Regions from separate parts of the Roseomonas gilardii genome, predicted to be linked through region 3. Evidence: predicted binding sites of a transcription regulator. Region 3 holds the regulator's gene; each other region holds the start of a gene.

The links. The regulator LexA, encoded in region 3, represses DNA repair genes until DNA is damaged. The targets are predictions, from matches to a motif close to TGTTCTANNTANGTTC.
Region 1: a site for LexA is predicted at 1,564-1,579, ahead of RGI145_RS11495 (S24 family peptidase). Genes of this name have one in related genera too.
Region 2: a site for LexA is predicted at 5,050-5,065, ahead of radA (DNA repair protein RadA). Genes of this name have one in related genera too.
Region 4: a site for LexA is predicted at 1,903-1,918, ahead of RGI145_RS14470 (PA0069 family radical SAM protein). Genes of this name have one in related genera too.

The regions. Positions count from the first base shown of each region.
Region 1 covers NZ_CP015583.1:2,506,548-2,513,906, reverse strand. The annotation lists gene RGI145_RS11515 (portal protein) at 1-162, opposite strand, end outside; gene RGI145_RS11510 (hypothetical protein) at 167-406, opposite strand; gene RGI145_RS11505 (hypothetical protein) at 538-999, opposite strand; gene RGI145_RS11500 (hypothetical protein) at 1,098-1,538, opposite strand; gene RGI145_RS11495 (S24 family peptidase) at 1,664-2,311, shown strand; gene RGI145_RS11490 (lysylphosphatidylglycerol synthase domain-containing protein) at 2,396-4,351, opposite strand; gene RGI145_RS11485 (lysine--tRNA ligase) at 4,348-6,000, opposite strand; gene RGI145_RS11480 (NAD(P)-dependent oxidoreductase) at 6,203-6,814, opposite strand; gene RGI145_RS11475 (winged helix-turn-helix transcriptional regulator) at 6,982-7,323, shown strand.
Region 2 covers NZ_CP015583.1:2,832,862-2,840,220, forward strand. The annotation lists gene RGI145_RS12990 (class II fumarate hydratase) at 1-32, shown strand, start outside; gene RGI145_RS12995 (ribbon-helix-helix domain-containing protein) at 68-319, shown strand; gene RGI145_RS13000 (thioredoxin family protein) at 316-696, shown strand; gene RGI145_RS13005 (YqhA family protein) at 797-1,336, shown strand; gene RGI145_RS13010 (metallophosphoesterase family protein) at 1,350-1,856, opposite strand; gene RGI145_RS13015 (GcrA family cell cycle regulator) at 1,879-2,424, opposite strand; gene RGI145_RS13020 (acetamidase/formamidase family protein) at 2,555-3,523, opposite strand; gene radA (DNA repair protein RadA) at 3,607-5,022, opposite strand; gene speE (polyamine aminopropyltransferase) at 5,624-6,496, opposite strand; gene speD (adenosylmethionine decarboxylase) at 6,595-7,053, opposite strand; gene RGI145_RS13040 (hypothetical protein) at 7,217-7,359, opposite strand, start outside.
Region 3 covers NZ_CP015583.1:2,009,471-2,016,829, forward strand. The annotation lists gene trpD (anthranilate phosphoribosyltransferase) at 1-522, shown strand, start outside; gene trpC (indole-3-glycerol phosphate synthase TrpC) at 628-1,479, shown strand; gene moaC (cyclic pyranopterin monophosphate synthase MoaC) at 1,557-1,988, shown strand; gene RGI145_RS09145 (molybdopterin molybdotransferase MoeA) at 2,005-3,210, shown strand; gene lexA (transcriptional repressor LexA) at 3,349-4,077, shown strand; gene RGI145_RS09155 (ComEC/Rec2 family competence protein) at 4,071-6,341, opposite strand; gene gltX (glutamate--tRNA ligase) at 6,494-7,359, shown strand, end outside.
Region 4 covers NZ_CP015583.1:3,140,342-3,147,700, forward strand. The annotation lists gene RGI145_RS14455 (sensor histidine kinase) at 1-229, shown strand, start outside; gene RGI145_RS14460 (DedA family protein) at 288-923, shown strand; gene RGI145_RS14465 (glycosyltransferase family protein) at 988-1,713, opposite strand; gene RGI145_RS14470 (PA0069 family radical SAM protein) at 2,037-3,188, shown strand; gene RGI145_RS14475 (F0F1 ATP synthase subunit B family protein) at 3,266-3,775, opposite strand; gene RGI145_RS14480 (F0F1 ATP synthase subunit B family protein) at 3,775-4,524, opposite strand; gene RGI145_RS14485 (ATP synthase subunit C family protein) at 4,581-4,820, opposite strand; gene RGI145_RS14490 (F0F1 ATP synthase subunit A) at 4,868-5,623, opposite strand; gene RGI145_RS14495 (AtpZ/AtpI family protein) at 5,638-5,832, opposite strand; gene RGI145_RS14500 (ABC transporter ATP-binding protein) at 5,999-7,359, opposite strand, start outside.

The DNA of each region.
Region 1 (7,359 bases), 500 kb from region 3:
CTGCTCCACCGCATCCGCCGCGGTACCGTCGAACAGCGCCGGGCCGCCTGTGCCCGGCACCGTGGCCAGCACATGCTCATAGCATTCGCGCCAGACCCCTTCCCAGGGGCGGCGGGCTTCCAGGGCGCGGGCGTGGCGCTGGAGGATCTCCTCGGGCTTCATCCCCTCACTCCCCCAGCAGCGTCTTGCGCGCCGCCGCCGGCAGCGCGGGCAGGGGGGACAGCACACCCCGGTCCGAGGTGGCGACGGTGCCCGCCAGTCCGCGCCGGCGCCGCGCGGCATCGTCCTGCCGCGCATCGGCGGCGGCGGCATTGGCGGCGCCCGCCGAGGCATCGGCCGCGGCCTGTTGTGGAAGGGCAGGGGTGGCGACCACCACCGGCTTCGGTACGCTGAAGAGGCCACCCATGCGTTCGCGCTCTCCTGAAAGATCCCGCCAGGACGAAAAAAGGCCCGCGCCGGGCTGCGGCGCGGGCCTTTGGGCCTTGGGTTCGGGAAGAAATTCCTTTGGGCGCAAGTCGCCCGTTGATGACGTGTTGTTTACAGGCGATCAGAGGCGGAAGTCAAGAATATTTTCCCATCAACAAGAAAATTTTTCTGCAACCCAAGGTAGAGTCTATAAGGAGTCAGTGCGAAGGGCGCGTGCGGTCCCAGCAGGGCCCTGCAAAGCGAGACGCAGGAAAGGGGCGAGAGCCATGGCAGACCGGGAGCCGGATCGGCAGGCGAGAAGGGACCCAGGACGTGGCAGCCCGCGCGCCGCCAGAAGCCCGGCAGGTCGAAATCTCTGCCGACCTCCAGCCGTGTCACCAGCAGCCGGCCCGAGAGTGGGTCGAGCACCGTCCACCCGTTCCTGTCGCGCAGCGCCGCGAAGCAATGCCGGAAGCCGGGCCGCAGCAGCCGCAGCCAGGCCTGGTCCGCCCGGCCGCCGAAACCCAGCCAGAGCTCCTGCTCTCCGCCGGCACGGCGATGCGAGAGCCGCCCTGGCCCGGACCCGAGGATCATCCCAGGCGATCCTCCCCGGGATCTTTCCTGGTCCCCTCCGGGGTTTTCCCCCGGAGGTCGCCGCGGACCTGTTCCGTAGGGTTCGGTCCGCATGCGCGTCAGGTCCGGGAAAGGCCGTCCAACTGCACCACCTCGGCACCGCCTCCCGGCCCGCCTGCCTCACCCGCCACGATGCCCTTGACCCGCAGCGGCCATTCCAGCCGCTCCAGCGCTTCCCGCCACAGGCGATGGTCGTGCTTCTCGCGCACGGAACTCGGGTCCGGCGCCTCCCCCCGCTCCCCCCAGATCCGGAGGATCCTCGCATGCGTCAGGTCGATGCGCCGCTGGCGATAGAGCCTGTCCAGGCACTTCACCACGTCGTCTGGCTCACAAGGACGCTGCACCTGTCCCCGCCCGGCGACGATGCGCGCGCCGTCGCGACGGGCGATCAGGGCAGACATGGTCCAGAACCAGGCCTCCTCGGCATGGCGGAAGGGTTCGGTCCTCGGGATCGCCAGACGCTTGTGCGGGATGCGATTTCTGTAAGCGGCGGTGGTCATCGGGGGCTGTCCTCGCCTTATGGTTGAACTAAATGTGAATATCACCCTCTAAACGGGCATCGTCAACGCCTCCTTAAGATGTATTTCCTATTGCCAGCAGAATTCCTGCCTAGGATAATTGCCTCATGCAGCACTACGACATCTGGCGCGCCATCGATGCGCTGGCAGCCGAGAACGGCCTGTCGGCCTCGGGTCTGGCGCGCAAGGCGGGGCTCGACCCCACCGCCTTCAACCCGTCCAAGCGCACCGGGCCGGATGGCCGTGCGCGCTGGCCCTCGACGGAAAGCGTCGCCAAGGTGCTGGAGGCCACCGCCACCAGCCTGGATGCCTTCGCCAGCCTGGTGAGCGGCACGCCGATGAACTTCCGCTCCGCCGCCGTGCGGCCGGTGCGGCGCATCCCGCTGATCGGCCTCGCCCAGGCCGGCAGCGCCGGCTACTTCGACGATGGCGGCTTCCCGTCCGGCGCCGGATGGGACGAGATCAGCGTGCCGGAGATCCCCGACCCAAACGCCTATGCGCTGGAGATCTCGGGCGATTCCATGGAACCTGTGTTCCGCGACGGCGACACCATCATTGTCTCGCCTGCCGCCCCGATCCGGCGCGGCGACCGAGTGGTGGTCCGCACCCGAGGCGGGGAGGTCATGGCCAAGGAACTACTGCGGCAATCGGCCCGGAAGGTCGAGCTGGCCAGCCTGAACCCGGCGCACCCCAACTACAGCTTCGATCTGGCCGAGATCACCTGGATGCACCGCATCGTCTGGGCCAGCCAGTAGGGGGCCAGCCAGTAGGAAGTCCGGCCCGGCCCCCGCGCTCCGCCCCGCATCGCCGGATGCGGCGGTGCGGCGGCCCGTGCCGGATCAGACGGTCTCGGCCAGCGCGATGACGCGCTCCGGATCGCGATCGGCGATGCAGGCGATGCTGCGCCCGTCCGGCAGGGGAACGATGGTCAGCCCGGCATCCTCGTAGGTCCGCTTCATCCCGGCCCCGATATCGGCGAAGGCCGGCTCCACGCCCGCCGCGTCGCAAAGGTCCCGGAACCGCCAGACCGCCGCGATCCGCGCCTTCTCCTCGCCCTGCGGGTCGCCCAGCCCCAGCCAGAGATCGGGATAGCGGCGGAAGGCGAATCCCGCCTTGCCACCCTCGGCGAAGATCGCGCCCAGCTCCTGCTGCGCTCCCTGGCGCGGCAGCCTCGCCCCGAGCGAACGCAGCCTCTGCTGGCTTGCCATGTCGTAATCGGCGGGCCGCACTCGTGCCGGGCGCAGCAGCCGGAACACCGCATAGAGCATCAGCGCGGCGGACACGCCCACGGCGAAGCGCAGCGGAGAAGGCATGGAGGCCGAGAGCACCACCTCCCACCAGGAGGAGGTGCCGACCGGCTCCCGATAGGCCACGGTCGCCAGGGCCAGGCCGCAGACGATGCCCGCGACCAGCGACAGGATGCGGCTTCCCTTGAGCGGCTCCCCGGTCAGCCGCGCATCGCGGTAGAAGCTCCTCTGCATGAAGGCGAGCAGCACGAAGACCAGCAGCACCACCCCGATCACCGGCCAGGGATCGTTGCGCACGAACAGGATCGCGGCGCCGTTCAGCAGCAGGAACAGCCCGGCATAGCAGGCCAGCCGCAGCCGCCGCAGCAGTCCCCAGGAGACCGCGATCAGCAGTGTCCCCACCACCGAGGCGGCAAACTGGTTGGCCAGCGCCACCCATTCGCCCAGCCAGCGCGCGATCGCCTCGTTGCCCGCATGCACCGGCAGGGCGCCGACGAAGAGCAGCAGCAGGCCGCACAGCCCGGTCAGCATGGCGAGCGCCGGCGCCTCCAGGGAGTCGGCGATCCTCGCCTCCACCTGGATGCGGGGCAGGCCCTTGGCGCGCCGCTGAGCCAGCTCGAAGCCCAGGAACAGCACCCCGGCCACGAAAAGCGGCACGATGTAGTAGTAGAGCCGGAACAGCAGCAGCGCGCTCAGCGCTTCCGGCGCCGGCATCCAGGGGCTCAGGCTCAGCAGCATGAAGCCGTCGAAGACGCCCAGCCCCCCCGGCACGCTCGCCGCCAGCCCGGCGGTGTAGCCGGCGACGTAGATGCCCATGAACATCAGGAAGGTGAGGGGAGGCGCCCCCGGCATCGGCGCCGGCAGCAGCACGTAGAAGATCATCGCCGTGACCGCGACATCGACACTGGCCAGCAGGACCTGCGCCACGGCCAGCTTCAGACCCGGCAGGTCCACCTTGTGCCCGAAGAGGTGGAAATGCGGCACGAAGCGCGCCAGCACGACATAGGTGCCGACGATCAGCCACATCAGCACCGCCACGAACTGCGCCGCCCAGCTCGGGATCAGCTCGCCTTCGCCCACCCAGGGCAGCACCTCGGGATGCGTCATCAGCACGAGGCCGCCAAGCGCGAAGCCGCCCAGCCCGAAGGTCAGGCTGGTGAAGGCGATCACCCGCGCGATCTCTGCCGAGGTCAGCCCCCAGGCGGCATAGAAGCGGTAGCGCACCGCCGCCCCCGACACTGCGGCGAAGCCGATATTATGCGCCAGCGTATAGGCGCAGAAGGCCGCCAGCGCTGTCCGGCTGTAGGAGATCGGCTTGCCCGCATAGACGCTGCCCAGCCGGTCGTAGACCGTGAGCACCGCGAAGGCGAGCAGAGTCCAACCCAGCGCCAGCCACAGCTTGTGGCCCGAGGTCGCCTGCAGGGCGGTATAGACATCCGAGACCTTCAGGTCCCGAAACTCCCGCTGCACGACATAGACCGCCACGATGAGCAGGATGAGGCCGAACGCCGTCGCCCCGTGCTTCCTGACGACCGCCGGGATCTTCACGCCCCTGCCTGCTCCCCTTCGGTTGCGGTTTCCGGCGCGGGCCGTGCCAGCGCCTCCTCGATCAGCGCGATCGTTTCCGGAATGCCGTAGAGCGCCACGAAGCCGCCGAAGCGCGGCCCCTTCTGCTGCCCCAGCAGCACCTGGTACAGCGCCTCGAACCAGGCGATCGACACGCCCGGACGCCCGTCCTTGCCCGTCTGCAGGAAGGGCTCGCGCCGTCCGGCATCATAGACGAGATCCTGGATCGCCGCGCCGCGCTCGGCGGCCGGGATGGCCTCCAGCCGCTCCCGGTTCTCGCGCAGCAGTTGCGCCAGCACCTCCAGCGCCGCCCGCTCGCCCGGCGTCGCCGCGCGGTAGCGCTTGGTCGGCTTCACGAAATCCCGGTAATAGGCCAGCGCGTGCTCCATCAGCCGCGCCAGCATCGGCTCGCTCTCCGGCGTCGCCTCGGGCTGGTAGCGGCGGACGAAGCCCCAGAGCATCTCCGGCGTCTCGGCATTCGCCACCACGGCGAGGTTCAGCAGCATCGAGAAGGGGATCGGGCTCGCCCCCATGTTCGGCGCCTTGCCCCCCTGGATGTGCCAGGCGGGGTTCGCCGCATCCGCGTTCGCGCGGAGCTTGTCCAGATGCGCCAGGTAGTCGTCCGTGGCGCGCGGGATCACGTCGAAATGCAGCCGCTTGGCGCTCTTCGGCGAGTTGTACATGAAGAGCGACAGGGATTCCGGCGGCCCGTATTCCAGCCATTCCTCGATGGTCAACCCGTTGCCCTTGGACTTGCTGATCTTCTGCCCCCCGGCATCGAGGAACAGCTCATAGGTGAAGCCCACCGGCGGCTCGGCCCCCAGGACGCGGCAGATCTGCGAGGACAGCTTCACGCTGTCGATCAGGTCCTTGCCCGACATCTCGTAGTCCACGCCCAGCGCGTACCAGCGCAGCGCCCAGTCGGCCTTCCACTGCGCCTTGCAGTGGCCTCCCGTGAGCAGCGTCTCGAACCGCTCCCCCGTCTCCGGGTCCCGCCAGACCAGGGTGCGGTCGGCGGGGCGCACCTCCTCCATCGGCACCTGCATCACCACGCCGGTCTTCGGGTGGATCGGCAGGAAGGGCGAATAGGTCGCCCGCCGGTCCGGCCCTAGCGTCGGCAGGATGACCTTGAGCACTGCCTCGTGCTCCTCGGCCATCCGGATCAGCGCGGCATCGAATCGACCGGAACTGTAATAGTCGGTGGAGGAGGCGAACTCGTATTCGAAGCCGAAGCTGTCGAGGAAGGCGCGCAAGCGGGCGTTGTTGTGCGCCCCGAAACTGTCATGCGTGCCGAAAGGGTCGGGAATCCGTGTCAGCGGCTGGCCGAGATACCGCCGCAGCATCTCCCCGTTCGGCACGTTGTCCGGCACCTTGCGCAGCCCGTCCATGTCGTCGCTGAAGGCCAGCAGGCGGGAGGGCAGGCCGGTCATCGCTTCGAAGGCACGCCGCACCCAGGTGGTGCGCGCCACCTCGCCGAAGGTTCCGATATGCGGCAGGCCGGAGGGGCCATAGCCCGTCTCGAACAGCGCGGCGCCTTTGCCGGAGGCCGCCACGCGGTCGGCGACCTTCGCCGCCTCCTCGAAGGGCCAGGCGCGGGTGCCGCGGAGATGGGGATCGGAGCTGTGTGACATGGCGGGACGCTGATACCGGCGAAGGAACGGTCAAAGGAAGCCCCCAAAGGAGGATCCAGCCCGCGGTGCTTCCGTAGGGCGTGACCGGTTTAGGCGCCGCGACCCGTCCCGCCTAGGCCGGGATCGCGGGGGCTGCATCGGCACAGGGACAGGGCCAAGGGGAGGGGAGGGACTTTTCCTTCCCTCTCCTCGCCCCGTGATCTCAGTAGCCGGCCGTGAAGCGGCTCCGGGAATGCTTCGGCGTCTCGATCTCGTCCGCCATGGCGATGGCGAAGTCGGCGAAGGAGATGCGGCTCTTTCCGTCCTGGTCCACCAGCAGCCGGTCCTGGCCCAGCCGGAAGGTTCCGGTCCGCGGCCCCCCGAAGAAGAGGGCGGAAGGGGACAGGAAGGTCCAGTCCAGCCCCTCCTCCCGCCGCAGCCGGGCAAGGAAATCCGCCCCGGCCTGTGCCTCGGCGCGATAGGCTTCGGGGAATTCCGGAGTCGTGATCAAAGCCACGCCCGGCGCCACCTCCAGGCTGCCGGCCCCGCCCACCACGAGGTAGCGCCCGACCCCGGCCTCCTTCACCGCCGCGATCAGGATCTCCGGGTCGCTCTGGGTGAAATGCACCGAGCTCACCACCGCATCATGCCCGCGCAGCAGCGCCGTCAGCCCCGCCCGGTCGAAGACATCCCCCTTCGCCGCGGTCACGCCTGGCAGCGAAGGGATCTTCTCCGGGTGCCGCACGATCGCCGTCACCTCATGCCCGCGCCGCGACAACTCGGCCAGGATTTCCGATCCCGCCTGCCCGGTGGCCCCGATCAAAGCGATCTTCATGCGCGAACTCCCATGTTCGGTGATATTCTCCGGGTACCAGATAACCATTGGAAACCGCCTGCAAAGAAGGCACTTTCAGGGATGCTGATCACTCCGGAGAAACCACCCTGACGGACCGCTCCCCTCCCATCCGGGGCAACAGCTTCAGCCCGACCTGCCCGACGCGCATGGTGCTGGACCGCATCGGCGACAAATGGGCGGTGCTGATCCTCATCCTGTTGCAGACCGAGCCCCGGCGCTTCAACCAGCTCCGGCGTGGGATCGAAGGGATCTCCCAGAAGATGCTGGCCCAGACCCTGCGGAGCCTGGAGCGCGACGGCCTCGTTTCCCGCCGGGCCTTCGCCACTGTCCCGGTCACGGTCGAATACGCCATCACCCCGCTGGGCCGGACCCTGGCGGAAACGGTGGACGCCCTGCGGATCTGGGCCGAGACCCATATCAGCGCGGTGGTCGAGGCCCAGCGTGACTATGACCGCCGCCAGGAAGGGGAGGCGGCGCAGGCGGCCTGAGCGGAGCCGCCCCCATCGCCCCGCACGAGACGCCGC
Region 2 (7,359 bases), 820 kb from region 3:
CTGGTGCCAGCCTTTCCGGCGCCGGGGGCTGACCCCACATGCCGGCGGACCATCCGAAGCGGGGCCGATGCGGCATCTGGTGAAACGTTCCTTCAGCCTAGCGGGGCATCGCACCTCCGTCGCGCTGGAGCCTGATTTCTGGACCGCGCTGGAGGGCATGGCCCTCCGGCGCAACCTTCCCCTCGCCCGGCTGGTGGCCGAGGTCGATGCGGCGCGCACGGAGACCGGCATGCCGCTGGCCTCCTCGCTCCGCCTCCTCGCCCTGGCGGATGCCCGCAAGGCGGCCCAGGGGGTGGCCCAAAGCGGGGAGACGGCATGACCGGGATCACGCATCCGGATTTCTTCGCGCGTTTTCCCATGCGGCCCGTCACCCATGACAGCCTGGACGCCGTGCTGGCCGAGGATGTGCCGCAGGCCCTGACGCTGCTCTTCCTCTGGGGCCGCGACTGCCCCAACTGCGACATCGCCAAGGCCGCGATGCTGGCGCGGCCCGAACGCTTCCAGTGGCCGGAACTGCGCTGGCTGCACGACAACGTTTATGACGATCCGGAGATGGCGACCCGCTTCGGCCTGCACGGCATCCCCGTCTTCTTCCTGTTCCGCGGGCGGCGCGTGGTGGGCCGCATCACCGGCTGGCCCGGTGCCTCCGCCTTCGCCGACGCCATCGCGAAGCAGATCGCCGCCCCGCCCCACTGACGGGCCCCCGACAGGCCGATGCCCCGCCGATCCGCGGCCATTGTGCCGGGACGGAAACAACAGGATTCCAGATGGGCGCCGCTGCTCCTATTCTGGCCGCATGAATGAAAAGAAGCGGCTGGCTATACAGCGAATCGAGAGTTTCATCGCACTCAGCCGATGGCTGGTCCTGCCCCTCCATCTGGGGCTGATCCTCTCGCTCCTGGTGCTGATCGCGACCTTCGTGCGGGAACTGCTGGGGCTGGCCTTCAAAATCGGCCGCATGAGCGAGCACGAGACCATCCTGGGCCTGCTGACACTGATCGACCTGGCGCTGGTCGGCAGCCTGGTGGTGATCGTCGTCTTCTCCAGCTACGAGAACATCATCTCCCGCCTCAGCCCCGGAACCAGCAGGGGCTGGCCGATCTGGCTGACCACGGTGGATTTCGCCGGGCTCAAGCGGAAGCTCTTCGCCTCCATGGCCGCCATCTCCGCGGTGGCGCTGCTGAAGGCACTCATGCGGCTGGAAGACACGGTCAGCGAGCGGCAGTTGCTCTGGCTCGTGGTGATCAACATCGTCTTCATCGTCGGCTATGTGCTGATGAGCTTCGCCGACCGCTCCGAGAGGCCGGTGCCGCCGACTTCCACGACGCCCGACTGAGCGATTTGCGGGATCAGGCGCCGGCGCCACCCGTCGCCAGGATCTCCGCCAGGGTCACCGGCCGGAAATCCCAGGCATCCACGCCGACATCGGTCTGGCGTGGCATCGGCTTCAGCCGGCCATGGCTGTGTCCGTGCAGGTTGCGCCAGCCCTTGTGCATGTTCCGCCAGGTCCGGAAGGCATAGTGGCAGAGCACCAACGGCACATCCTCCACCACGATTTCCGCATAGGGCTGCAGGCTGGCCCAGGCAGGCTGTTCCGTGACGGCGGGCCCGTCATTGTTGCCGGTGATGAGATGCTTGCGGCCATGCAGGCCCTCCACCAGCGCCGCCACGGCAGGCGCCGTCCGGTTCAGCGCGAAGTCGCCGAGATGCCAGACCTCATCCTCCGGCCGGACCACGGCGTTCCAGCGCTCCACCATGGCCACGTCCATGGCGGCCACGGATGGGAAAGGGCGCCGGTAGAGACCCAGCGCCCCGCCATGGCCGAAATGCGTGTCGGCGGTGAAGAAGACCGTCAGCGGCGTCGCGCCGGCTGGTGGATCAGGCGGCGTCCTCGCGCCGGTCCCGCGCCTTCACATAGGCGATGGAGGCGTGCTCGGAGCAATAGGGACGGCCCTGCACCGCCTCGGCCGTGCAGAAGCGGAATTCCGGCGTGCCCGGCTCCCCGATCGGCCAGCAGCAGGTGCGCGCCCCGGAACGCTGGAAGGGGCGCACCACCGGCGGCGCGGCGACGGGCGCGCGCGGCGCCGGGGCGCTGCGCGGGGCCGGAGCCGGCGTGGGAACCGCGGGCGCCATGACGGCCGGCGCCGCAGACGCCGGGCGTGGCACGGGCGGCGCCGGTACGGGCGGCGGTGCGGCGGGACGCGGGGCCTCCGCGACGGCGCGCGGCGCGGCGGGCTCGGCCATGCGAACCTCTCCCGCCTCCTCGCGCCGGATGGGGCTGGGACGCGCGGAGAGGTTCAGGCGATGTGCCTTGCCCACCACTGCATTTTTCGAGATTCCCATGCGCCGGCCGATCTCGGCCGTCGAATGTCCTTCGGCCCAGAGAGCCTGCAGCGTCTCGATCGCTTCGGCGGTCCACTCCATAATAGGGACTCCTCCGTATCCAGCACCGCTAGATACGGTAGGTGAATGCGTACCGTTCCCACAAGATGCAGGACGGTTCACAGGCACGCAAAAGTTGTGGACGGATTGTGGATACCGGGGAGAAGCGGCTTCAGAACAACAGTCCCTTGCGCAGCATCCCATGCACGCCCTTCTCGCCGTTCACCGTCTGCGTCACGCGGAAATCCACTGCGAGGGAACAGAACTGATAGGCATCGGCGGGCGAGAGGTTGGTGCGCGAGGCGATGAAGCCGATCATCTCGCGCAGCGCCTGCTTCATGGCGAGGTCGAGATCCTCGTTCATCCCCATGGTGATGAAATGCGTTGCCGTTTCCGCGCGCGGGAAGCGCAGCAGCGGGTCCTTCGCGCCGCCGCCCTTCTCCAGCGTCAGGCGGAAATGCCCGTCGAGGCAGATTTCCAGCGCGTTGATGCAGACCTCGCCATCGCCCTGCACGCCATGCCCGTCGCCCGCGGAGAAGAGCGCGCCTTCCACATGCACCGGCAGGTAGAGCGTGGCCCCCGCGCCCAGCTCCTTGTTGTCGAGGTTGCCGCCATGGGCACGCGGCTCCTTGGTGTTGATGCGGCCCCATTCGCGCGGCGGCGCCACGCCCATCACGCCGAAGAAAGGCGCGAGCGGCAGGGTGATCTCGCGCGCCATCGGCAGGCGGCAGGTCATCGCCTCCCGGTCCACCGGGATGTGCAGCATGCGCGTGAAGGGGAAATCCTCCGGCAGCGTGCCCATCAGCGGGCGGAAGCCGCAGAAGCCCCAGTCGGCGCCGAGATCGATGCGCTCGATATCCACGCGCAGCATGTCGCCGGGCTCCGCGCCGCGCACCGCCACGGGGCCGGTCAGGATATGGCCCGCCCCCAGGCGCGGCACCTTCGCCGCATGGATCGCGGCCAGGGCGGGCGGGATGGCGAGGCCGCTTTCCGGCGGCGGCATGATCTCGGGCGCGCCGGAGACGCATTGCAGCACCACGAGATCCCCCGATTCCACCGTGGCGACCGGGGCGAAGGACGGATCGAAGACACCCCAGCGCACGGTCTCGGGTGTCGCGGCGATCTGGTACGTCTGGGGCATGGGGCCTCCTGCGGAGCGATGGGCGCCGGCCGAGTCCGGCGCAGGCGGAAATGTTCCGCATCGTGCCGGGCTTGGCGAGGGGATCACTCCGTCGCGGCGGGGGCCTTTTTCGCGCGCGGGCGGGAGCCTGCCGCGAATTCGGCCACCAGATCCACCAGATGCCCGTTCTCCACCAGGCGCAGCCCTTCCGGCGCGCTGAGCGCCCGCCCGCCCCGTGCCACGCGGCGCGGCAGGGTGGCGGCGTCGAAGCCCAGCTTGTGCGCCTCGCGCAGCCGCGTCTCCATCTGCGCCACCTGCCGGATCTCCCCGGACAGGCCGACCTCGCCGAAATAGACCATGCCCGGGCTGGCAGGCTGGTCCGTCGCCGCCGAGGCCAGCGCCGCCGCCACGGCGAGGTCTGCCGCCGGCTCGGTGATGCGCAGGCCCCCGGCGATGTTCAGATAGACGTCGTTCTGCCCGACATTCAGGCCGCAACGGCTTTCCAGCACCGCCAGCAGCATGGAGAGGCGCCCGGAATCCCAGCCCACCACCTGCCGCCGCGGCGAGCCGCCATTGGAGGGCGAGAGCAGTGCCTGCACCTCCACCAGCACCGGCCGCGAGCCCTCCAGCCCGGCGAAGACGGCGGAGCCGGAGACGTTGCCCCGACGCTCCGCCAGGAAGAGCGCGGAGGGGTTCGGCACCTCCATCAGCCCGGCCTCGGTCATCTCGAAGACGCCGATCTCGTCCGTGGCGCCGAAGCGGTTCTTCACCGCGCGCAGAATGCGGAACTGGTGGCCACGGTCGCCCTCGAAATAGAGCGTGGCATCGACCATGTGCTCCAGCACGCGCGGCCCGGCCAGCGTGCCCTCCTTGGTCACATGCCCGACCAGCACCAGCGCGAAGCCACGCGACTTGGCGAGGCGCGAGAGCTCGGCGGCGCAGGCGCGCACCTGGCTGACCGTGCCGGGCGCGCTGTCCAGGCTGTCGAGCCAGACGGTCTGGATCGAATCGATCACCACCAGCCCGATGTCGCGCTCATCCTCCAGGCTCGCCACGATGTCGCGGAGATTGCCGGCGGCGGCGAGGCCCATCGGCGCCTCCGCCACGCCCAGGCGCAGCGCGCGCAGCCGCACCTGCTCCACCGCCTCCTCGCCCGAGATGTAGAGGGTGCGCCGGCCCCGCGCGACGCGCGCCGCCGCCTGCAGCAGCAGCGTGGACTTGCCGATGCCCGGATCGCCGCCCACCAGCACCACCGAGCCCGGAACGAAGCCGCCGCCCAGCACGCGGTCCAGCTCCGCGATGCCCACCGCCGTCCGTGCCGGCGGGGCGGAACGGCCCTTCAGCCCGACGAACTCCACCCGCCGCCCGCCCGCGGTGCGCCCGGCCGGCCCGGGGGAACGCGTCTCGATGGTTTCCTCGACCAGCGTGTTCCACTCGCCGCATCCCTCGCACTTGCCCTGCCATTTCGGATGGGGCGTGCCGCAGGACTGGCAGACATAGCGGGTGACGGGCTTGGCCAAGGCGGGGAACTCCGATCCCGAAAACAGGAACTATTCGGGAACATATAGCCCCTCACCCCCCGGAAAACGAGAGCGGCCGCCCGGCGACCCGCGTTCCGAAAGGGCCACGCGCGAGGCGGGCCACGGCGGAACCGGTGAAGCCAGGCGGCCGCGATCGGCTCGCTCCAAGAGGCGTGGAAAGGGGAAGCGGCCGCCGCCGTCCCGTGCCCCGAAAGGGCCGCGCGCCTCGGAGGGAGGGCGGCCACGGCGGAGCCGGTGACAGGCGGCGGCCGAAGGGAGAACCGGCCGTCGCGTCGCCGCGTCCCGAAAGGGCGGCGCAGCCCCGGGAACGGGGGCGCGGCCACGGCGGGACCGGTGGAGCGCGACGGCCGGAGAGCCGTCCGCGAGAGAGGAGGAAAGCGGCCGTCACCGCCCCGCGCCCCGAAAGGACCACACGCCTCTGAGAGAGGGCGGTCGCAGCGGGGCCGGTGGAACGGTGACGGCCGGATGGGAAGCGGCCGCCGCCTCCCCGCGTCCCGAAAGGGCGGCGCAGCCCGCAAAGGGCGCGCCACCACGGCGGAACCGGTGGAAGGCGGCGGCCGGAGCCTTTAGCCCGGGGCCTTCAACCCTGGGCGGGCAGATGCTCCGCGATATAGGGCGGCAGGTGGAAGGCCGCGGCCTGGATCTCGGGCGTCCAGTAGCGGGTCTGGCCGAGGATGCCGGCCTTCTCCGCGCGCGCGCGGATCTGCTCCACCGTCGCATGGCGTGTCGCCGGATCCTTGGCGGACCAGCCGAGCGTCATGTAGCCACCGACATAGGTTGGCACCGCCGCCACATAGGCCCAGACATCGGCGAAGACCTTGCCACGGCGCAGGCTCGTGTCGCGCAGCTCGTCGGCCTGCATGATCGGCACGCCGCACTGGTTCACCACCAGCCCGCGATCCGACAGCAGCCGCGCGACATTGGCATAGAACTCGTCGGTGAAGAGGACCTCGCCCACGCCGACCGGGTCGGTGCTGTCCACGATCACCACATCGAAGGAACCCGCCGCCGCCTTGCGCACATAGTCGATGCCGTCGCCGACGATCACCTCGGCGCGCGGATCGTTCCAGGCGTCGCCGGCGATCTCCGGCAGGAACTCCCTGACCAGGCGGATCACCTCGCCGTCGATCTCGACCATCACGGCCTTCTCGACATTGCGATGCTGCAGCACGCGGCGGAGCACGCCGCCGTCACCGGCGCCGATGATCAGCACGCGCCGCGCATCACCATGCGCCAGCAGCGGCACATGGGTCAGCATCTCCTGATAGACGAACTCGTCCATCTCGGTGATCTGCGTCACGCCGTCGAGCAGCATGACGCGGCCATGGCTGTAGGACTCGAAGATCATGATGTCCTGGAAATCCGACTGCACGCGCGCCAGTTCCCGCTTCACGCGGAAGCGCTGGCCCCAGTCGGGGTAGAGCGTCTCGTTCACCCAGGAATCGGTGGTCATCTCGAATCCCTCGCCCAAACAGCTTCGGAAAGGTTTCCGCAAAGAGAGAGGGCGGACCCTAGGGCCCGCCCCCGGTCATCGCACGTGACGCTTTGGCGTCAGACGGAGATGCCGCGGCGATGCTCGCCGAGCTGCACGCGCTCGGGCAGGAAGCCCTTCTTCAGCACCGGGATCGCCTTGTAGGGATCGCAGACGCCGCAGACGAAGATGTCGAGCGCTCCGAAAGCCTTTTCCGGCCAGGTGTGGATCGACACATGGCTCTCCGCCAGGACCAGCACGCCGGACACGCCGCCGTTGGGCTGGAAGTGGTGGAAGTGCCCGTGCAGGATCGTGGCACCCGTGGCGATCGCGGCCTCGCGCAGCACGTCGTCGATATGCGCGGGGTCGTCGAGATTCGTCGCACCCCAAAGGTCGATGATCAGATGCGTGCCCGCGAAGCGGACCCCATCCTTCTCGACGAAGTAATCCTTTGCCTCATCGGCGCCGGAGGAGAAGTTTCCCTGGGCGTCGCTCGGAAATTCCGAGACCATCCCCAGCGGAGCGGTAAGAGCGTCCATATCGGCCCCCTGTTCCACCAGAAGACGACCTGTGAGCCGGCAGCGCCGATCAGGTCAGTTGTTGCGGAGGGCGCATATGGGGCATGGGGGTCCGGGGGGCAAGCGAAATCGGGACTTCACGGGCCGAAAAAAATGCGGCCCTCCCCCGCGCCGCGCACGATGCTCACCGCGCCGCCCCCGCATCGGCCCGCAACTCATCCAGCCGACCGGAAAATCCCCGGAAAAGGTTCAGTTCGCGCTGCAGCCTCGGCAGGTCTGCCAGACCGTGCACCGGATCGAGGGTCAAGGCATTGAAAGCCTGGGATA
Region 3 (7,359 bases):
GCCGGGCCGCGCGTGGAACTCGGCACCCGCACCATCTTCAACCTGCTGGGGCCGATGGCCAATCCGGGCGGCGTGACGCGCCAGATGACCGGCGCCTTCGCCCCGCAATGGCTGCGCCCGATGGCCGAGGCCCTGGGGCGCCTGGGCAGCGAGCATGCCTGGCTCGTGCACGGCCAGGGGCTGGACGAGCTGACCGTCAGCGGCCCCAGCCAGGTGGTGGAGCTGCGCGACGGGCACCTGCGGGAATTCACCGTCTCGCCGGGGGATGTGGGGCTGCCGGTCTCCCCCGTGGAGTCCCTGCGCGGCGGCGATCCGGAGCGCAACGCGGCGGCGCTGCTGGCGCTGCTGGACGGTGTCGCCAGCCCCTATCGCGACTGCGTGGTTCTGAACGCGGCCGCCGCCCTTGTGGTGGCGGGCCGGAGCGACGATCTGCGCGAGGCGGCCCGGATGGCCGCCGCATCCATCGACCAGGGCGCCGCGCGCGGCGTGCTGGAGCGCCTCCGCACCGCCACCGCACCCTGACCACCCCCGCCCCCGCGCGCCCCGGTTCGTGCAGACCCTTCCATGCAACCCGGGCGGCGGCCGGAACTTGACGAGGCGGCGTCATACGCCGCAGGAAACCGTTCCATGGACCAAGCCTCAACGCTCGCGGCCCCCGAGACCCGCAGTGCCGCCAACCGCGACATGCCCGACATCCTCGCCCGGATCATGGCCGAGAAGGCCGTGGAGGTGCAGGCGCGGATGCACGAGATCTCCCGGTCCGAGATGGAACGGCGCGCCACCGCCGCCCCGGCACCGCGCTCCTTCACCGGGGCGCTGTGCAAGTTCCTGGGCGAGGGCCGCACCGGCCTGATCGCCGAGATCAAGCGCTCCTCCCCCTCCGGTGGGCTGATCCGCCAGGATTTCTCCCCCGCGAAGCTGGCCCGGGCCTATTGCGATGCCGGCGCCGCCTGCCTGTCCGTTCTCACCGATGCGCCGCATTTCGGCGGCTCCCTCGAATACCTCGCCGAAGCGCGGGCCGCCTGCGAGCTGCCGGTGCTGCGCAAGGACTTCATGCTCGACCCCTATCAGGTCCTTGAGGCGCGGGCTGCCGGGGCCGACTGCATCCTGCTGATCATGGCCGCCATCACCGACGAGCAGGCTCATGCGCTGGAGGACACGGCGCGCAGCCTGGACATGTCCGTGCTGGCCGAGGTCCATGACGAGCGCGAGCTGGACCGGGCCCTGGGGCTGGAGACACGGCTGATCGGGGTGAACAACCGCGACCTGCGCACGCTGCGGACGGATATCGCGGTGACGGAGCGCCTCGCCCCGCTGATCCCCGCCGACCGCATCCCGGTCGGCGAGAGCGGCATCCGCACGCCCGACGACGTGCGCCGCATGGCCGCCGCCGGGGCGCGCTGCCTGCTGGTCGGGGAACACCTGCTGCGCCAGCCGGATGTGGGAGCGGCGGCCCGGGCGCTGATCGAGGCCGGTTGAGCGGCGACGAGCCGGAAGGCCCCGCAAGGGATAGCCAGGGGCCCCTCACCCATTTCGACGCGGCCGGAAAGGCCGCGATGGTCGATATCTCGGCCAAGGCGGTCACCGAGCGTCGCGCCACCGCGCGTGGCCGCGTGGTGATGCGGCCGGAAACCCTGGTGCTGATCCGCGAGGGCCGTGCCGGCAAGGGCGACGTGCTGGGCGTGGCGCGGCTCGCCGGCATCATGGCCGCCAAGCGCACCGCCGACCTGATTCCGCTCTGCCACCCCCTGCCCCTCACCTCCGTGAAGCTCGACCTGGAACCGGTGGAGCCCGATACGGTGGAGATCGCCGCCACCGTCTCCACCGCCGGGCGCACCGGGGTGGAGATGGAGGCGCTGACCGCCGCCACCGTGGCGGCCCTGACCGTCTATGACATGTGCAAGGCGGTGGACCGGGGGATGCGGATCGAGGCGGTGCGCGTGGTGCACAAGTCGGGCGGCAAGTCCGGCACTTTCGAGGCCGACTGAAAGGGTTCCAGCGAGGATGATCCCGGTTTCCGAGGCGCTGCGGCGAATCCTGGATGCGTTGTCCCCCGTCCCGGCGGAGACGGTCAGCCTGCCGGAAGCCTGGAACCGTGTCCTGGCCGCGCCCGTGGCGGCACGCCTGACCCAGCCGCCCGCTGACGTCTCGGCCATGGACGGCTATGCCGTGCGGGCCGCCGAGGCGGTGGAGGGTGCCACCCTGGCGGTAACCGGGGCCGCGCCGGCGGGCCATCCCTTCGCCGGCACGGTCGGGCCGGGCGAGACGGTCCGGATCTTCACCGGCGGCTTCGTGCCGGAAGGGGCGGACGGCATCCTGCTGCAGGAGGACGCCACCGCCGAGGGCGACCGCGTCACCGTGCGGGAAACCGTGCGCCCCGGGCGCTGGATCCGGCGGCGCGGGCTGGACTTCGCCGTTGGAGAGGAACTGCTTTCCCCCGGGCGGCAACTCACGGCGCGGGATATCGGCCTCGCCGCCGCCGCCAACCATGCCTGGCTGACCGTGCACCGCCGGCCCCGGATCGGCATCCTGGCCACGGGCGACGAGATCGCCCTGCCCGGCGACCCGCTGCCGCCGGGCGGCATCGTGTCCTCCAACGCCCATGCCCTGGCCGCCCTGGTGCGCGGCGCCGGGGGCGACCCCGTGATCCTGCCCATCGTCGGGGATGATTCCGCGGCCATCGCCATGGCGGCCGCGGCGGCGGAAGGCTGCGACCTGCTCGCCACCACAGGCGGTGCCAGCGTCGGGGAGCATGACCTCGTGCAGTCGGCACTGGGGCCGCAGGGCTTCGCGCTGGATTTCTGGCGGATCGCCATGCGTCCCGGCAAGCCGCTGATCTGGGGGCATCTGCGCGGCGTGCCGCTGCTCGGCCTGCCGGGCAACCCGGTCTCGGCGCTGGTCTGCGGCGTGCTGTTCCTGCGCCCGGCCATCGCGCGCCTCTCCGGCCTGCCCGCCGGCCCCGCGCCCACCCGGCTGGCCCGGATCGGACGCGACCTGCCGGAGAACGACCGGCGGGAGGACTATCTGCGCGCGAGCCTGGAGGCCACGGGCGCGGACCTGCCCGTCGCCACCCCCTTCGCCGCGCAGGACAGCTCGATGCTCAAGACCCTGGCCCGTGCCGATGCGCTGGTGCTGCGGGCGCCGCACGCCCCGGCCCTGGCGGCGGGCGGGACGGTGGAAATCATCGACCTCGCGGCGCTCGGGGTCTGAACCGGCCCCTCCCTGACCCTTCCGTGATGGCGGAACACCTGTGGAATCCGGGGATAAACTTGACGACAAGCCAGGAACTTATCTAGAACAAGCAGATAACGTTTCCTCTTTGTTCGCCGCCCGGTTGGGAGATGCGCCATGCTAACGCGGAAGCAGCACGAGCTTCTCGTCTTCATCGACCGGCACCTGCGCCAGACCGGCTTCTCGCCCTCTTTCGAGGAGATGAAGGAGGCCCTCAACCTGCGCTCGAAGTCCGGCATCCACCGCCTGATCACGGCGCTGGAAGAACGCGGCTTCCTCAAGCGCCGCGCGCACCGGGCCCGGGCGCTGGAGGTGGTGCGGCTGCCCGACAGCCTCGCCCCCGGCAAGACGCCGTCCCGCGCGGCAGCGGCGGGCCCCGCCGGATCGTCCGGTGGCGCCTCCAACGTCATCCGTGGCAACTTCGCGCCGAACCTGGCGGGGGTGCCCTCCCCGGCCGAGCACAGCGTCGTGCAGCTCCCGCTCTATGGCCGCATCGCCGCCGGCCAGCCGATCGAGGCGCTGCGCGACACCGGCGGCAGCGTGGAGGTCCCGGCCTCGCTGCTCACGGGCGGCGAGCACTATGCGCTGGAGGTCTCCGGGGATTCGATGGTCGAGGCCGGAATCCTCGACAGTGACACGGTGATCATCCGCCGGGGCGATACGGCCGAGAACGGCACCATCGTCGTGGCACTGGTGGACGATGCGGAGGTCACGCTGAAGCGCCTCCGCCGCAAGGGCAATTCCATCGCCCTGGAGCCCGCCAATGCCAGCTACGAGACGCGGATCTTCGGCCCCGACCGGGTGAAGGTCCAGGGCACGCTGGTCGGGCTGCTGCGCCGCTACTGATCCTCGCCGGGGAGTTCTTCCGGCGGCTCCGCGGGTTCGGCGGCCATGTCCGGCCCGCCTTCATCCTCCCTGGCCGGGGCCTCGCGCGGCCTCGGCTTCGGGACAGGCGGCACCCAGGGGCGCTCGCCCCGCAGCATCCGGTCCGAAACCACCCTTGCCCCGTCGGGGGCCAGGAACACGGCCTGGGCGCCGTCGCGCCAGACGCTGAAACGGTCCACCACCAGCGGCGAGGTCCGGCCGGCACGGCAGCGGCCCCGGATCGGCTCGGCCGAGACCAGCGCCGCGACGCTGTCGCACCAGGGCTCCATCCGGATCGGCGGCGGCGCCACGCCCCGGCGCGTCTTCACCTTGCGCAACAGGGCGATCGCCGGCCCCCCCGGATGGGGCCGCAGTAGGCAGTGGCCGGCGGCGCAGCTCAGCCCGGCCGCCACGTTCTCCCCTTCCTCCGGCAGCGGCGCGAAGCCCGCCTCCCCCCAGTCGCGCAACCAGCTGTCACGGGTGAAGCCGTTGCTGCCCGAGCCACGCGCCAGGAAGACGCCTTCGGGGCTGCGATAGGCGATCAGCCGCGCATCGGCCGAGACCAGCAGGTCGGGCCGCGGCACCAGCGGGGCGGAGAACAGGCCGAACAGGATCAGCGGCACCCCCGCCCAGCGCCAGCGCGTGCGCCAGAGGCAGAGCCAGATCATCCCGAAGCTCGCCAGCAGCAGGCCCCAGGCGGGAATCGGCGGCGCGATGGCGGTGGCGCCGGGCCAGGACGCGACGCGGCGGGCCGTGGCCAGCACGAGGTCGGTGCCCCAGCCCATCGGCACCAGCGCCAGCCATTCCAGGCGGAAGGGCATCAGCAGCACCGCCAGCATCCCCGCCGGCATCACCAGCAGCGACGTCACCGGCACCGCCACCGCATTCGCCACCACGCCATAGAGCTGGAGCCGGCCGAAATGGTGCAGGCCATAGGGCGTGGTGGCCAGCCCGGCGAGCAGCGAGGTGAGGGTCAGGCCGAGCACCGCCACCAGCCCCCGCCGCCAGGCCTCGCCCTGCCCCCGCAGGCGGTCCAGCGGCCCGCGCATCGCCTCCCACCCCGCGATCAGCGCCAGCACGGCGGCGAAGCTCATCTGGAAGGAGGGGCCGAGCAGCGCCGCCGGCTGCCAGGCCAGCACCAGCGCGGCGGCCAGGGCCAAGGCGCGCAGCGACACCACCCGCCGCCCCAGCAGCACCGCCACCGTGGCCAGGGCGGCCATGGCCAGGGAACGCAGCATCGGCACCTGCGATCCGGTGAGCACCGTATAGGCCGTGCCGAGCAGCAGCCCCGCCGCGGCCGCCACGGACTTGCTGTCCGCCCGCAGGGCCAGGGGCGGCACCAGCGCCACCAGCAGCCGCACCACGCTCATCCCCAGGCCGATCACGATGGCCACGTGCAGGCCGGACACGGAGAGCAGATGGGCGAGGCCGCTGTCGCGCATCGCCGCCACGGCCTCGTCCGGGATGGGCGTCTGGCTGCCGGTGAGCATGGCGCTGGACACGGTGCTCGTCGCACCGCTGCCAAGCACGGCGAGGACGCGCTGTTCCAGCAGGCTCCGCAGCCCGGAGAAGCCGCTCCCGCCCGGTGAGGACGGCGCCGCCTCCAGCCGCTCCACGGGCGCCAGGGCCGAGGCGCTGCCGGCACTGCCGTCGAAGAAGGCGGATCGCTGGTAGTCCCAGGCACCGGGGGCCGAGGGCGGCGGCGGCGGCCGCAACAGGGCGCGCACCCGCAGCCGGTCGCCCGGCGAGATCGGCGTCTCGTCGCCCTTCTTCAGCCGGAGGCGCAGGCTGCGCTCCAGCGCCGGCTGTCCCTCGCCGGGGGTCGCCCCGGTCAGCAGGACGCGTCTTCCGCCCGGCAGGCGTTCGACCGAATCCACGCTCCCCACCAGGATCACCGCCCGGCGCGGCAGGTCCGGCACGGGCGGCAGGCTGACCCGGGCCCAGAGGGCGATGGAGAAGCCCAGCGCGACGGTCCCGGCCAGGCCCAGCAGCAGGGCGGGCAGCGGCGCCCGCCGACGCAGCCAGAGCGCCGGGAGCAGCAGGGGCGCGGGCAGCCACAGCCAGGCCTCGGAAGGTTCCCGCGACAGGGCGAAGTACAGGAGGATCCCGGTGCCGAGGGCGACGGCGAACCAGGGTGGCACGCGACTCCACTCGGCCTGCAACAGGGCCTGGAACCCGTCGCGCAGGCGCGTGGCGAGGCCGGTCCGGGCCTGCCGGTCCGGGGCGAGGAGAAAGGTGGAGGACAACAACCCAAGGTTGTTTCATTCCGGGTCAGAGCGCAACTCTCCGTGATCGGATCACCTCCGGCCCGGCCCAGGGCCGTCACGTCCGCGCCGCATTCCAGCGACAGCGGCGCGCCGTCTTCAAACCCGTCCGGACAGGGTGCTAATCAGCCGGAATGACCGTCCGCACGCGCTTCGCGCCCTCCCCCACGGGCTACCTCCATATCGGGGGCGCCCGCACCGCCTTGTTCAACTACCTCTTCGCCAAGCACCATGGCGGGCAGTACCTGCTGCGCATCGAGGACACGGACAAGGCACGCTCCACGCCGGAAGCGGTGCGGCAGATCCTGGAAAGCCTGGAATGGCTCGGCCTCTCGCCCGACGAGCCGCCGGTGATGCAGTCGGCCCGCGAGGCGCGGCACGCCGAGGTGGCGCGGCAGCTCCTGGCCGAGGGCAAGGCCTATCTCGCCTTCGACACGGCCGAGGAACTGGCCGCGATGCGCGAGCAGGCGATGAAGGAGGGCCGCCCGCCCCGCTACGATGGCCGCTGGCGCGACCGCGACCCGTCCGAGGCGCCGCCGGGCATGGCCGGTGCCGTGCGCATCAAGGCGCCGCGCGAAGGGGAGACGGTGATCCGCGATCTCGTGCAGGGCGAGGTCCGGGTGAACAATGCCGAGCTGGACGACATGATCATCCTGCGTTCGGACGGCACGCCGACCTATCAGCATGCCGTGGTGGTCGATGACCACGACATGGCGATCACGCATGTGATCCGCGGCGACGACCACCTGACCAACACCTTCCGCCAGATCATGATCTATGACGCGATGGGCTGGGACCGGCCGGACTTCGCGCATATCCCGCTGATCCATGGCGCCGACGGGGCGAAGCTGTCCAAGCGCCACGGCGCGGTGGGCGCGCTGGAGTTCCGCGACCAGGGGCTGCTGCCGGAGGCGGTGTGCAACTATCTGCTTCGCCTCGGCTGGGGCCATGGCGACGAGGAGATCGTGCCGCGCGACCGCGCCATCGCGCTCTTCGAGCT
Region 4 (7,359 bases), 1.1 Mb from region 3:
GCGGATCGTCCTGCGTGCCGAGGGGGATGGCCTCGTCCTCCTGGTCAGCGACGAGGGGCCGGGCCAGCCGGAGGGTGCCAAGGGGCTCGGCATGACCATTGCCGAGGGCCTCGCCCGGGCGCTGAGCGCGCGCCTCGGCCGCCTGCCACCGCCGCAGAACGGCTGGGAGGTCGCGTGGTCGCCGCGGCGGGATGCGGCCAGGGGCCGTAAGGGAGACGCGGCTTCCTGAAGGACCCGCCCCTTCATGATCGCTGGCCAGCATCGGCCAGCGATGTTAACAATCGTTCATGATGGAAGAATGGACCGCCGCTTTCGAGGGCTGGATGCGTGCCAACGCCGCCTGGGTCGGCCCAGCCACTTTTCTTGTCGCCTTCCTGGAATCCTTTCCGGTGGTCAGCATCGTGGTGCCCTCCACGGCGCTGCTCCTCGCCTTCGGCGCCCTGATCGGCGGCGGGATGGTGGACCCCTGGCCGGTGCTGGCCGCCTGCGCCCTGGGCGGCGTGCTGGGCGATGCCGCCGGGTACTGGCTGGCGCGGGCGATCGGCCCTTATGCGGTCCGGCGGCGCCTGCCCGCCTCCTGCCGGCGGGTCTATGCCTGGTCGGTCACCGTGTTCCGGCGCTGGGGCTGGTGGGCGGTCTTTGTCGGACGCTTCCTCGGCCCCATGCGGGCGGTGACACCACTGGCGGCCGGCGTGACCGGAATGCGGAACCGTGCCTTCCAGAGCGCCAACATCCTGTCCGCCATCCTCTGGGCGCCGCTGGTGCTGATGCCAGGCTCCATCGGCGGCTGGCTGGCACGGGAACTCGGACAGGAGCCCGATCCGCTGCTGCTGGCCGCCACCGCCGGTGGCGCCCTGCTGCTCTGGCTGAGCTACCTGCGCCTGAAGCCGGTGCTGAGCGACGCGCTGAAGGCAAGGCGCTGAGCCGTCGTCCGTCCGGCCTCTGGTAAAGGCGCCGGCTACGCGACCACGCCGGCGGCTCCCCCGCCTATCCGACCAGTCCGGCCATCCAGCCCAGCCCGCGCGGAAGCGCCGGGGGCGGCATGACGGATGGCACCGCCCCGCCCGCGGATAGCCCGGCGGGGGCGATGGCGTAGCGAAGGTCGTGGCCGTCGGCGATCATCTGCCGGAACACGGCGGCCATCGAGAGGTCCTGGCTGCCGCGCCGCTCCAGGCGGTGCAGCGCCTGCCGGAACAGGGCCACGGAGCGCAGGCGGTACAGGCCGGTGCCACAGAGCCGGGACAGGCCACGCTGCTCGGACAGTCCTTCCAGCCGCCCCATCGCATCCCCCTGGACGAAGCCGCGGAAGGGGCGGCCATCCTCGCCGCATTCCAGCCAGCCATCCGCCCGGGGGTCCGGCGGCAGATGGCACAGATCCGCCAGCGCCTCCGCACCCAGGACGGTCAGCGGTGCCTCGACGGGGGCGCCGGTAGCGCCCAGGCCGAGGCGCACGGTCTCCGCTTCCCCGCGCGTCGGGCGCGACAGGGCGACGAGTTCCGCGGCGATACCGGAGGCCGCCAACCTGTCGCGCAGGAACTCCGCCACGCCCGGCCGGTCGAGATGGACGATCATCAGGCCGGCGGCATGGCCGCTGTCCGGCAGAGCCGCGAGGAAGCGGTCCAGCAGGGACGGGCCACCCTCCGCGCCGCGCATCCATTCGGGCGGAATCTCCTCGTTCCGTCCCGGACGGCCGAAGGCGGGGAGCACGATCATGCCGCCAGCCCCCGGTCCGCGAAGTGATGGGGAAAGGCGGCGAGAGGCAGGGGTGTGGGGATCATGATCGACTGGGACCGGTTCCGGGCAAGGCTGGGACTAGAGGGAGGTTAATACACCTTTAAAGTGTATCACTTCCAAAACAATCAACCTTAAGTCAATACCCCGAATGGATGATGGGCAGCTCAGTGTTCCCATATTGTTCTTGACCCAGAGCTCGCGCGTACCCCATATTCTGCAGGAACGAAGAAAGAACGCGGCCGTGTTTCCCCCGTGATCCCCCACGGGACCCGGCATGGCCGCCCCGGACGGAGCTTCGTGTCATGCCCGATGGCAGCCTGGGCCGCCCTCTTGCCCTGACCGGGTCCCCCCTTCCCGGTGTCCGTAGAGGCCGTGGTGCCTCCACGAACCCTGCCATCCGCTACGAAAGCTCCGTCCGGGACCCCTTCGACGACGGCTGGAACACGTTGCCCGAAGCGCTGGCGGAACTGCCGCCGCTCGCGACCACGCTGACGCGGGATGCCACGCGCAAGGCCCTGGCCTGGAACGACAGTCCGGATCTGGGCTTCGACCGCAGCATCAACCCCTACCGGGGCTGCGAGCATGGCTGCATCTACTGCTATGCTCGTCCGACCCATGCCTGGCTGGGGCTCTCGCCCGGCCTGGATTTCGAGACGCGGCTGGTCTTCAAGCCGGAGATCGCCACGCTGCTGGAGAAGGAGCTGCGCCGGCCCGGCTATGTGCCGAAGCCCATCGCGCTCGGCTCCAACACCGATCCCTACCAGCCCGTGGAACGACGCCTGCAACTGACCAGGGCGGTGCTGGAGGTGCTGGACCGCTTCAACCACCCGGTCTCCATCGTCACGAAATCCGCCGGCGTGCTGCGGGACATCGACATTCTGCAGCGGATGGCGTCCCGCAACCTCGTCCATGTCTGCCTGTCCGTCACCACGCTGGACCACAGGCTGGCGCGGCTGATGGAGCCCCGCGCCGCCGCCCCGGTGCGGCGCCTCGCCGCGCTGCGCGCGCTGACGGAGGCAGGGATCCCCACCGCCGTCCTGGCGGCGCCGATGATCCCCGGGCTGAACGATGCCGAGCTGGAGCGCATCCTGGGCGCCTGTCGCGAGGCCGGGGCGAGCCGGGCGGGCTATGTGCTGCTCCGCCTGCCGTTGGAGGTCGCGGAAATGTTCGAGACCTGGCTGCGGGACCACTATCCGGACCGTGCCGGCCGCATCCTGGCGCTGATCCGCGAGACGCGCGGCGGGCAGAGCTACGATTCCCGCTTCGGCGTCCGTCAGGTCGGCACCGGGCCTTACGCAGATACGCTCCGCCAGCGCTTCCATCTGGCCCTGAAGCGCTTCGGCTATGGCCTGACCTTTCGCGGCGCTGGAGGCCGGGGCGACGATCCCCTGGACTGCTCGCGCTTCGCCGTACCGCCCTCGGAGGCTGCGCCACAGCAGCTCAGCCTGTTCTGATCCCTTCCCCCTGAACGGAAAGGGCCCGCCGGATCGCTCCGGCGGGCCCTTTTCATGTGCTGTCCGGAACTGGCTTTTCAGGCAGCCCGCAGCGCCTTGGGCAGTTCGGCCACGGAGCGGTCCACCAGCGCGGCATCGGCCCGGGCGTCGAACTTCTCCGCGATGACGTCGCGCGCCGCCTGGGTGGCGACCTCGGCGGCGGTGCGGCGCACCTCCGCCACGGCGCTTGCCTCGGCGGCGGCGATACGGTCCAGGGCCATGCGCTCGCTGCGCTTGGCGCTGGCCTCGGCCTCCGCCATGGCGGCCTTGGCGAGGCGCTCAGCCTCGGCCTTGGCGCGGGCGATCATCTGCTCGGCCTCGGCGGCGGCGGCGGTACGCTCGGCCTCGGCCTGCTGGCGCAGCGCCTCCGCCTCGGCACGCAGGCGCCCGGCTTCATCCAGCTCGGCCCGCACGGCCCTGGCACGGGCGTCGAGCATCCCGGCAAGGCGCTGCCACAGCATCCGCCCGGTCAGCACGACGAAGAGGACGAAGGCGACGCCGACCCAGAACTTCGGGTCGAGCCAGAAGTGCTCGTAGTGGTGTGCCATCAGGCCTGTCCTCGCGCCGCGATCTGACGGTCAACGGCCTGCGCCACGGCCGTCTGGTCCTTGATGCCGGAAAGGGTCTCGACCAGCGCCGTGGCGGCATCGGTCGCGACCTCCTGCAGCGCCCCCATGGCGGAGTCGCGGGCCTGGTTGATGCGCGCCTCGGCGGCGGCGATCTGCTCCTGCAGCCGGGCGTTCAGCGCCTCGGACCGTGAGGCGGCCTCGGCATTGGCGGCGGCCACGGCGGCGCTGATGCTGTCCTGCGCCTGGGCGCGGGCCTGCTTCGTCGCGGCCAGATGCGCGGCATTGGCCTCGTCGGCCTCGGCCTTGGCCGCGCGCGCGGCCTCCAGGTCGGCACCGATGCGCTGGCGCCGGTTGGCCAGGACCTCGCCCACCGGCGGCAGCAGCCACTGGTAGCAGACCAGCACGAAGAGACCGAAGATGACGAAAAGCCAGACGACCTGGGCCGTGGTCAGCGGATTGCCGAAGTCGAGCTGCGGCATGCCGCCCTTGCCTTCCGCCTGGGCCTGGGCGTCGTGGTAGTCGGCGCGGTCCTGGGCGGAGCCGATGGCGTGCGCGCGGTCGGAATCGGAAAGCGGGGCCCCCGTCGTCTGCGGCAACTGGCTGGGCAGAGCCACGGTGCCGGAGGGGGTGGAATGGGGCGCGGCGGGCGCGGAGGGAACCTGTGCGACGGCGAGCACCGGCAGGAGAACCAGCGCCGCGGCCAGCGCGGTCGTCTTGCGGCGGATCATCACGGCTCCTGAAGGAACCGGCGCCGCGGGGACGGGCCCCGCGGCACCAGGGGGTGTCAGGTGAACAGGATCAGGAAGGCGATCAGCAGGGCGAAGAGCGCCACGGCTTCCGTCAGGGCGAAGCCCAGGATGCCGATCGGGAAGACGGTGTCGCGGGCGCCGGGGTTGCGGGCCACGCTGCTGATCAGCGAGGAGAAGATGTTGCCGATGCCGAGGCCGACGCCGAAGAGGGCGATGACCGCGAGGCCGGCGCCAAGGGCCTTGAAGGCGCCGAGGTAGGCGACAGGATCGTTCATCGAGAAGTTCTCTTTCCTTGTCTCAAGGGGAAGGGGACGCGCTGTCTTTAGTGCAGGTGCACCGCGTCGTGGAGATAGATGCTGGTCAGGATCGCGAAGACATAGGCCTGCAGGAAAGCGACCAGCACCTCGAAGCCGATCAGCGCGACGTTGACCGCCATCGGCAGCAGCGCACCGAGGAAGCCCAGCGCACCAAAGGAGCCGATCAGCACGACGAAGGTGGCGAAGACCTTCAGCATCACGTGTCCCGCGACCATGTTCGCGAAGAGACGGATGGAGAGGCTGATCGGGCGGGACAGGTAGGAGACGATCTCGACCGGGATGATGATCGGCGCCAGCCAGAGCGGCGCGCCCTCGGGGAAGAAGTAGCCGAAGAACTTCTTGCCGTGCAGGACCAGGGCGACGATCGTCGTCGTCAGGAACACCAGCACCGCGAGACCGAAGGTCACCGCGATATGGCTGGTATAGGTGAAGGCGTAGGGGAACAGGCCCAGCATGTTCCCGAACAGGATGAACATGAACAGGGCGAAGACGAAGGGGAAGTAGCGCCGCCCCTCCTGTCCGACCTGCCCGATCACCAGCCCTTCCACGAATTCGTAGAAGATCTCCGCCAGCGCCTGCAGCCGCCCCGGCACGACGGCGCGGCGCCGCATGCCGAACAGCATCAGGGCGGAAATCAGCCCGACCGCGAGCAGCATGTGAGCGGTGGACTGGGTGAAACCAACGGCGCGGCCAACAGGCCCCAGCACGGGAATGAGCTCGAACTGGCTCAGAGCGTCGATCGTCTTGCCTTCAGTCGCCAAGGCCCTGCCCTCATTCAGCGGTCGCGCCCACGCCCCGGGGAAAGAACGCGGTACAGATTCAACACCCCGGCGGCGCCGCCCACGAGGAAGAAGACCAGCAGAAGCCAGGGAGAGGTGCCGAACCACCGGTCCAGCGCCATGCCGATCACGGTGCCGACGATCAGGGCCGAGACCAGCTCGGCACCGATCCGCAGCCCCAGACCCCACACGCCTGCCGGCAGCCCTCCCTTTCCCTTTCCGGGGTCCGGTTCCAGGCCCTGCTGGGCCCGGGCTTTCCGCAAGCGGTCGTCGAAGTCGCCGTGCTTTACCACCCTCGCTCCCTGCGGGCCTAACCCTCGGAAGGCAATGGGCTCGTAAGGAACCGTTCACACGGTGTCAAGCTGAGACGAAACCGCCGGACTGCCGTTCCCACAAGCGCGCATAGGCCCCACCACGTGACAATAATTGCGCATGCGTGCCCATCTCCGCAATGCGCCCGTGTTCCAGCACCACCAGCCGATCCAGCCGCGCGATGGTGGACAACCGGTGCGCGATGGCGATCACGGTCTTGCCCTGCATCAGCCGCTCCAGCTGCTCCTGGATCGCCGCCTCCACCTCCGAATCGAGCGCGCTCGTCGCCTCGTCCAGCACCAGGACCGGCGCGTCCTTCAGCAGCACGCGCGCGATGGCGATGCGCTGCCGCTGGCCGCCGGACAGCTTCACGCCCCGCTCGCCGACATGGGCCTCGTAGCCGGTGCGCCCACGCCAGTCCTCCAGCCCCATGATGAAGCCGTCCGCCTGGGCCTGCCGCGCCGCCGCCTCGACCGCCGCGTCGTCCGCATCGGGGCGGCCATAGCGGATGTTGTCGCCGACCGAACGGTGCAGCAGCGCGGTGTCCTGCGTCACCACGCCGATGGCCGCGCGCAGCGACTCGGATGTCACTGCAGTAATGTCCTGTCCATCGATCAGGATTCGGCCCGAATCCGGCTCGAAGAAACGCAGCAGCAGGTTGATGGCGGTGGTCTTGCCGGCACCGGAATGGCCGATCAGCCCGATCCGCTCGCCGGGCGCGATGGTCAGGTCGAAGCCGTCCAGCACGGCCTGCCCTTCCCGCCCATAGCCGAAGCGGACCTTGTCGAAGCGCACCTCGCCGCGCGTGACCACCAGATCCCGCGCCCCCGGCGGATCGGGCGCGGTGGGCGGCACGGCGATGGAGCCCATCCCCTCCTGCACCACACCGATATTCTCGAAGATCGAGGAGACGTTGAAGGCGACCCAGCCGGAGATGTTCACGATCTGCCAGGCCATGGGCAGCGCCGTGGCCACCACGCCGAGCCCGATCTCCCCGCGCGTCCAGAGCCAGATCGACAGCGCCGCCATCCCCGTCATCAGCAGCGCGTTGAGCGAGGAGAGCAGCAGGCCGTTCAGCGTGACGATGCGGGTCTGGCGCTGGAAGCGCTCGGTGAGCTGGTTCAGCCCCTCCCCCACGAAATCATCCTCGTCCCGCGCCCGGGCGAAGAGCTTCACGGTCAGGATGTTGGTGTAGCTGTCCACCACCCGCCCGGTGAGCAGCGAGCGTGCCTCCGAGGCCCGCCGCGCGCGCTCCCTCAGCCGGGGCACGACGAGGCGGAGCTGGACCACGTAGAGGCAGAACCAGAGCAGCACCGGCAGCGCCAGCCGCCAGTCCGCCGCGACCAGCCAGAGCATCGCCCCGCTGGCATAGACCAGGATGTACCAGACGGCATTCACGCCGGAGA